2 regions of the Streptomyces paromomycinus genome follow, and region 2 is predicted to be linked to the other one. Evidence: predicted binding sites of a transcription regulator. Region 2 holds the regulator's gene; the other holds the start of a gene.
What was found. Region 2 encodes HrcA, which represses chaperone genes, less so after heat shock. Its sites were predicted from a motif close to TTNGCACTCNGNNNNNCNGAGTGCNAA; they were not measured.

Region 1 (4,190 bases), 1.1 Mb from region 2:
GCCCGGCCCCCTCGAAAGGGGACCGGGCCTCGAACGGCGATGAGCTGCCTCAGTGGGCGTGGCCGTGGCCGTGACCGGCCTCGGGCTCCTCCTCGGCCGGCTTCTCGACGACCAGGGTCTCGGTCGTGAGCAGCAGCGAGGCGATCGACGCGGCGTTCTCCAGCGCCGAGCGGGTGACCTTGACCGGGTCGATGACGCCGGCCTTCACCAGGTCGCCGTACTCGCCGGTCGCGGCGTTGAAGCCCTGGTTCTTGTCCAGCTCCGCCACCTTCGAGGTGATGACGTAGCCCTCAAGACCGGCGTTCTCGGCGATCCAGCGCAGCGGCTCGACGGCGGCGCGGCGGACGACGGCGACACCGGTGGCCTCGTCGCCCTCCTTGCCGAGGGAGCCCTCCAGCACCTTGGCGGCGTGCACCAGGGCGGAGCCACCACCGGAGACGATGCCCTCCTCGACCGCGGCGCGGGTCGCGGAGATGGCGTCCTCCAGACGGTGCTTCTTCTCCTTGAGCTCGACCTCGGTGGCCGCACCCACGCGGATCACGCAGACGCCGCCGGCCAGCTTCGCCAGACGCTCCTGGAGCTTCTCGCGGTCCCAGTCCGAGTCGGTGGACTCGATCTCGCCCTTGATCTGGTTGACGCGGCCCTCGACGTCGGCGGAGTTACCGCCGCCGTCCACGATGGTCGTGTCGTCCTTGGTGACGGTCACGCGGCGGGCGGTGCCCAGCACGTCCAGACCGGCCTGGTCGAGCTTGAGGCCGACCTCCTCGGCGATGACGGTCGCGCCGGTCAGGGCGGCCATGTCGCCGAGCATCGCCTTGCGGCGGTCGCCGAAGCCGGGCGCCTTGACGGCGACGGCGTTGAAGGTGCCGCGGATCTTGTTGACGACCAGGGTCGACAGGGCTTCCCCCTCGACGTCCTCGGCGATGATCAGCAGCGGCTTGGAGGAGCCGGCCTGGATGACCTTCTCCAGCAGCGGCAGCAGGTCCTGGATCGAGCCGATCTTGCCCTGGTGGATCAGGATGTACGGGTCCTCCAGGACCGCTTCCATCCGCTCCTGGTCGGTGACCATGTACGGCGAGAGGTAGCCCTTGTCGAAGGCCATGCCCTCGGTGAAGTCCAGCTCCAGACCGAAGGTGTTGGACTCCTCGACGGTGATGACACCGTCCTTGCCGACCTTGTCCATCGCCTCGGCGATCAGCTCGCCGACCTGCTTGTCCTGCGCGGACAGACCGGCGACGGCCGCGATGTCGGACTTCTCGTCGATCGGGCGGGCGGTCGCGAGGAGGTCCTCGGACACGGCCTTGACCGCGGCGTCGATGCCCTTCTTCAGGGCGGCCGGGGAAGCGCCCGCGGCGACGTTGCGCAGACCCTCACGGACCAGCGCCTGCGCCAGCACGGTGGCGGTGGTGGTGCCGTCACCCGCGATGTCGTTGGTCTTGGTCGCCACCTCCTTCACCAGCTGCGCGCCGAGGTTCTCGTACGGGTCGTCGACCTCGACCTCACGGGCGATGGTCACACCGTCGTTGGTGATGGTCGGGGCGCCGAACTTCTTGTCGATGACGACGTTGCGGCCCTTGGGGCCGATCGTCACCTTCACGGTGTCGGCAAGCTTGTTGACGCCGCGCTCAAGGGCGCGACGGGCGTCCTCGTCGAACTTCAGGATCTTCGCCATGAGTTACGTGTCCTTAGTCGTTCTCTGCAACGAACTGCGCCCCGGGAAACCGGTTGTTTAGACGCGGGAACCAGGGGCGCAGAACAAGGCAATCTTCGGTGAATTACTTCTCGATGATCGCGAGCACGTCGCGCGCCGAGAGGACGAGGTACTCGTCGCCGTTGTACTTCACCTCGGTGCCGCCGTACTTGCTGTAGAGAACGACGTCACCCACCTGGACGTCGAGCGGCAGGCGCTCGCCGTTCTCGAAGCGGCCCGGACCCACGGCGAGGACGGCGCCCTCCTGGGGCTTCTCCTTCGCGGTGTCGGGAATGACCAGGCCCGAAGCCGTGGTCTGCTCGGCGTCGAGCGGCTGGACCACGATGCGGTCCTCGAGCGGCTTGATGGCAACCTTGGAGCTGGCGGTCGTCACGATCCGACCTCCCCCTTCGGAGATCTCACGGGGTTAACTGTCTGAGGTGGCGACCAGGTGGATCCGTCGTCGCGGGTGCCGGACCTGCCCGTCGCTGTGTTTGGCACTCCCCGGTGGAGAGTGCCAGAGCCGAGACTATGACGCGGTTAGCACTCGGTCAAGCGGAGTGCCAATGTGATGCGCCTGTGGCGCGTCTTTCCGGGGCGGGGTGGCACGGGGGCACCTTGCCCAGGTGGGGGGCTTGGCAATCCTGGCTTTGCGCTGGCGCGCTGCGATGCGCTTCGCGCGGGGGGTGTGTGTTGTTGACGTTCGGCTCGCATGGGTGCGTTGTGGGGGCGGGGGCGCGCAGGGGGCCAACTCCTCGGCATCCTTTAGTTGAAGTGAATTGATACGTGGGCCGGCGTGCGGACTGCCTGCGGGGATGGCCCCCTACACGCCCCCTCCGGCCGGTTCGGCGAGCCGAGGTCGGTGGGGGGAGTTTTCGATGGCGCCCGGGTCCGCCTCTCCTGGTGGTGAGGCTCGCGGGGTGGTGGCGGCACGGCAGGCCACTCCCCGGCGGTGGAACGCGCGCCCCGGACCAGCCCACCCCGACGCGGCTCCGCCGCGCCACCCGGGCGCTGACGCGCCGGACCACACCCGGCCACTCGGGCACCCGGACGCTCGGGCACTGGCGCGCCGGACGCCACTCGGGCACTCGCGCACCCGGGCACCCGGGCACCCGGGCACTCGGACGCTGACGCGCCGGACGACGCGCGGCCACTCGGGCACTCGCGCACCGGGGTGCCGGGGCGCACCGGGGTGCCGGGGCGCACCGGGGTGCCGGGGCGCACCGGGACGCGCCCGGCTTGTGAAAGTCCCCAGGCCGATCGCTCGGAAAGCCGCCCGACGGCCGGGGCTCGGGGTCGCGCAGGGGTCTCCCCGCAGGCAGTCCGCACGCTGGCCCACGTATCCGAATCACTTCAACTAAAGGATGCCGAGGAGTGACCCCGGAGCGGCCCCGAGCCCCCACCCATCGGACCCTCCGCGCACAACGCGCGCACCGCACCGGGAGCGTTTGGGCTTGTGAAAAGCCCAGCCCGATTGCTCGGGAGGCCGCGATCCGGTCAGGGCTCGGGGTCGCGCAGGGGGCTCCCCGCAGGCAGTCCGCAGGCAGTCCGCACGCTGGCCCAGGAATCCGAATCACCGCAGCTAAAGGATGCCGTGGGGGTACCCCCGGCCGAAGGCTGGGGGAGAGTGACCCCGAGCCCCCCACCACCGGACCCTCCGCGCACCACGCGCACCCCCACCGGGCCCGCCCCCCGGGAATACGGCCGAACCGTGACAATGAGTCCATGCACATACTGGTCGTGGAGGACGAAGAAGGACTCGCCGACTCCTTGCGGCGGGGGCTGGCTGCCGAGGGGCACTGGGTGGATGTGGCCCGGGACGGGCATCGGGGGCTGGAGCTCGCGTTGGCGGGGGCGTATGACGCGATCGTGCTGGATGTGATGCTGCCGGGGCCCAGTGGGTACGAGATCTGTGGGCGGCTGCGGCGCCGGGACGACTGGACGCCCGTGCTGATGCTGACCGCCAAGGACGGCGAGTACGACGTGGCCGAGGGGCTGGACGCGGGCGCCGACGATTATCTGGCCAAACCGTTCTCGTTCGTCGTGCTGCTCGCCCGGTTGCGCGCGCTCACCCGGCGTGGGCGTGCCGCCGAGCGTCCGCGCACCTTGCAGAGTGGTGATCTCACGCTGGATGCCGATGCCCGGCGTTGCCGTCGTGGTGACACCGAGATCGAGCTGACCGCACGCGAACTGGGGGTGCTGCGCTGTCTCATGGCGGGCGAGGGGCAGGCGGTCGCCAAGCGGGACATCCTCGACGAGGTGTGGGACTCGCCGGCCGACGTGGACCCCAATATCGTCGAGGTGTACGTCTCGTCGCTGCGCAAGAAGGTGGACGTGCCGTTCGGGCGCCGTTCCATCCGTACCGTGCACGGGACGGGGTATCGGATGGCGCCCGATGACGGCTGAAAACCGCCGTCGGGTCCGGTTCCGGCCCAGGCCCGCGTCGATGCGCGGCCGCACCGCCGCGGCCGCGGCGCTCGCGATGGGGCTCGTGCTGGCT
Region 2 (4,190 bases):
CCGGACCCCCGGCACAACAACCGCCTACCGCCCGTTGAACGCATCCTTCAGACGCGAGAACAGCCCCTGCTGCCCCGGCTGACGGTACCTGCCCGGGGGACAACCCCCGGACCCCCCGGCACAACAACCGCCTACCGCCCGTTGAACGCATCCTTCAGACGCGAGAACAGCCCCTGCTGCCCCGGCTGGAACTGCCCCGTCGGGCGTTCCTCGCCGCGCAGCTTGGCGAGCCGCCGCAGCAGCTCCTCCTGCTCCGCGTCCAGCTTGGACGGCGTGATGACCTCGACGTGCACGATGAGGTCACCGCGCCCGTTGCCGCGCAGGTGGGTGACGCCGCGGCCGTGCAGCGGGATCGACTGGCCGGACTGGGTGCCGGGCCGGATGTCGATCTCCTCCATGCCGTCCAGCGTCTCCAGCGGGCACTTGGTGCCCAGCGCCGCCGCCGTCATCGGGATGGTGACCGTGCAGTGCAGGTCGTCGCCGCGCCGCTGGAACGTCGGGTGCGACAGTTCGTGGATCTCCACGTACAGGTCGCCGGCCGGGCCGCCGCCGGGGCCGACCTCGCCCTCGCCCGCGAGCTGGATACGGGTGCCGTTGTCCACACCGGCCGGGATCTTGACCGTGAGCGTACGGCGGGAGCGGATCCGGCCGTCGCCGGCGCACTCCGGGCACGGGGTCGGCACGACCGTGCCGAAGCCCTGGCACTGCGGACACGGCCGCGAGGTCATGACCTGGCCCAGGAAGGACCGGGTGACCTGCGAGACCTCACCGCGGCCGCGGCACATGTCACAGGTCTGCGCCGAGGTGCCGGGCGCCGCGCCCTCACCCGAACAGGTCGTACAGACGACGGCGGTGTCCACCTGGATGTCCTTGGTGGTCCCGAAGGCCGCCTCGTCCAGTTCGACGTCCAGCCGGATCATGGCGTCCTGGCCGCGCCGCGTACGGGACCGGGGTCCGCGCTGCGACGCCGTACCGAAGAACGCGTCCATGATGTCGGAGAAGTTGCCGAAGCCCGCGCCGAAGCCGCCGGCCCCGCCGCCGCCACCCGCCTGCGAGAGGGGGTCGCCGCCGAGGTCGTAGACCTGCTTCTTCTGCGGGTCCGAGAGCACCTCGTAAGCGGCGTTGATCTCCTTGAACCGCTCCTGGGTCTTCGGATCCGGGTTCACATCCGGGTGCAGCTCGCGGGCCAGCCGCCGGAAAGCCTTCTTGATCTCGTCCTGCGAGGCATCGCGCCGTACGCCCAGGACCGCGTAATAGTCCGTGGCCACTTACGACTCCGCGAGGATCTGTCCGACGTAACGTGCCACTGCGCGTACCGCTCCCATCGTTCCGGGGTAGTCCATGCGGGTCGGTCCGACCACGCCGAGTTTGGCGACTGCCTCGTCGCCCGAACCGTAGCCGACCGCGACGACCGATGTGGACGTCAGGCCCTCATGGGCATTCTCATGCCCGATGCGTACGGTCATGCCGGAGTCCTTGGCCTCCCCCAGCAGTTTGAGGAGCACCACCTGCTCCTCCAGGGCCTCCAGCACCGGCCGGATGGTCAGTGGGAAATCGTGCCCGAAGCGCGTGAGATTGGCGGTGCCGCCGATCATCAGCCGCTCCTCGGTCTCCTCCACCAGAGTCTCCAGCAACACCGACAGCACTGTCGAGACCGTGCCCCGGTCCTCCTGCTCGAAGGACTCCGGGAGATCCTGCACGAGCTGCGGCACGTCCGTGAACCGCCGCCCCACCACGCGGCTGTTCAGCCGCGCCCGCAGGTCCGCCAAGGAGGTCTCGCCGAACGGCGCCGGGCAGTCCACCATGCGCTGCTCGACCCGGCCGGTGTCCGTGATCAGTACCAGCATCAGCCGGGCCGGCGCCAGCGACAGCAGTTCCACGTGCCGCACCGTGGACCGGGTCAGCGACGGGTACTGCACGACGGCGACCTGCCGGGTCAGCTGCGCCAGCAGCCGTACCGTGCGGCCCACGACGTCGTCCAGGTCGACGGCGCCGTCCAGGAAGTTCTGGATGGCGCGCCGCTCGGGGCTGGAAAGCGGCTTGACGCCGGCCAGCTTGTCGACGAAGAGGCGGTAGCCCTTGTCCGTCGGGATGCGCCCGGCGCTCGTGTGCGGCTGGGCGATGAAGCCCTCGTCCTCCAGCGCGGCCATGTCGTTGCGGACCGTGGCGGGGGAGACACCGAGCTGGTGCCGCTGGGTCAGCGCCTTGGAGCCGACCGGCTCCTCGGTCCCGACATAGTCCTGGACGATGGCGCGCAGCACTTCGAGTCTGCGTTCACTGAGCATCGCGCACACCTCCAGTCCGGCCGTGTCACCGGCGCGCGGCCGGGTTCTTCCGGGTCGTCTTCCCTGGCACTCATCAGGTCCGAGTGCCAGACCCTGACCAAGTGTACGGCCGGGTCGCACGGGCAGGGCAAGGGCGGCGGTACCCAAGTCGCACTCCGGGCTCCCGCGAAATGCGTACCGCGGGCGGCGGCGGGCACCCGGAACCCCCCGGTCCGGCGGGCAACGCTATCGCGATACGGCTAGCGTCTCGGTATGCGTACGACTTGGGAAGAGGCCGGGTGGGAACGGCTCGGCGCGGGCGTCGGGCGGCGCCGGATGCCCGGCTGGGACGAGACGGTGGGCGCCGTCGTCGGCTCGTCCGGCGTGCTGATCGTGGACACCGGCGCGACGATCCGGGACGGTGCCGAGCTGCGCCGTCAACTTCGCGACATCACTGGACGGAACGTGACATATGTCGCGCTGACCCATCCCCACTTCGACCACGTCCTGGGCACCGCGGCCTTCGCGGGCGTCCAGGTCTTCGGCGCGGCCGGGCTCGACGAGTTCCTGCCGCGCGCCCAGGACGACCTGCGGCGCGACGCGGTGTCGCACGGCGTGGACCCGGACGCCGCGGCGGAGGCCACCGACCTGCTCGTGACCCCGCACCACCTCGTGTCCGGCGAACGCACCGTCGACCTCGGCGACCGGCAGGTCCTGCTCGCCAACGTCGGCCCCGGCCACACCGCGCACGACCTGGTCGTCCTGGTCCCCGGCACGCACGGCTCGCCCGCGGTCGTCTTCTGCGGCGACCTGGTCGAGGAGTCCGGCGAGCCCCAGGCGGGGCCGGACGCGCTCCCCGGCCGGTGGCCCGCCGCCCTGGACCGGCTGCTGGCCCTCGGCGGCGAGGACGCGGTGTACGTACCCGGGCACGGAGCTGTCGTGGATGCCCGATTCGTCCGTGAGCAACGCGACGCGCTGAGCCGCCGCTTCGGCGTGTCGCGGCACTGACCGGCCATCCCTTCTTATCGTCTGTCCAATGCGCAGCAGAGAGTACGGCCCGGACCTCACCCCGCCGTGGAAGAAGCAGCAGCCGGCTCCCGAGGTCGAGGCCGAGCCGGACCTCGTCGTCGAGGAAGCCGTCACCGGGTTCTGCGGCGCGGTCGTCCGCTGCGAGAAGACCGCCGAAGGCCCGACCGTCACCCTGGAGGACCGCTTCGGCAAACACCGGGTCTTCCCGATGCCCCCGCGCGGCTTCCTCCTGGACGGCAAGCCCGTCACCCTCGTACGCCCCTCCTCGCGCCCCGCCGCACGCGGACCGGCCCGTACGGCCTCCGGCTCCCTGGCCGTCCCCGGCGCCCGCGCACGGGTCGCCCGCGCCGGGCGCATCTACGTCGAAGGGCGCCACGACGCCGAGCTGGTGGAACGCGTCTGGGGCGACGACCTGCGCATCGAGGGCGTCGTCGTGGAATACCTCGAAGGCGTCGACGACCTCCCGGCCATCGTCCGCTCCTTCTCCCCCGGCCCGGACGCCCGCCTCGGCGTCCTGGTCGACCATCTCGTCCCCGGCTCGAAGGAGTCCCGCATCGCGGCCTCGGTCACCGACGAGGACGTCCTGGTCGTCGGCCACCCGTACATCGACATCTGGGAAGCGGTGAAACCCGCCGCGGTCGGCATCCCCGCCTGGCCGTCCGTCCCCCGCGGCCAGGACTGGAAGACCGGCGTCTGCCGCGCCCTCGGCTGGCCGGAGAACACCGGGGCGGCGTGGCAGCACATCCTCTCCCACGTCCACTCCTACAAGGAGCTGGAGCCGGCGCTGCTGGGGCGGGTGGAGGAACTGATCGACTTCGTCACGGCGCCGGGGTGAGCGGCGTCGGCTCCGCTACCCCGCCACCAGCCGCACCGCACGCCCGCAGCGGTGGAGGACCA

Region 1: the regulator HrcA is predicted to act here: its motif matches at 2,231-2,257, upstream of groES (co-chaperone GroES).

The regions. Positions count from the first base shown of each region.
Region 1 is NZ_BHZD01000001.1:5,509,285-5,513,474, reverse strand. Features, by position in the region: gene groL (chaperonin GroEL) at 50-1,672, opposite strand; gene groES (co-chaperone GroES) at 1,776-2,084, opposite strand; gene OEIGOIKO_RS23520 (response regulator transcription factor) at 3,416-4,096, shown strand; gene OEIGOIKO_RS23515 (sensor histidine kinase) at 4,137-4,190, shown strand, end outside.
Region 2 is NZ_BHZD01000001.1:6,564,769-6,568,958, reverse strand. Features, by position in the region: gene dnaJ (molecular chaperone DnaJ) at 132-1,268, opposite strand; gene hrcA (heat-inducible transcriptional repressor HrcA) at 1,269-2,285, opposite strand; gene OEIGOIKO_RS28100 (MBL fold metallo-hydrolase) at 2,538-3,272, shown strand; gene OEIGOIKO_RS28095 (DUF3097 domain-containing protein) at 3,301-4,128, shown strand.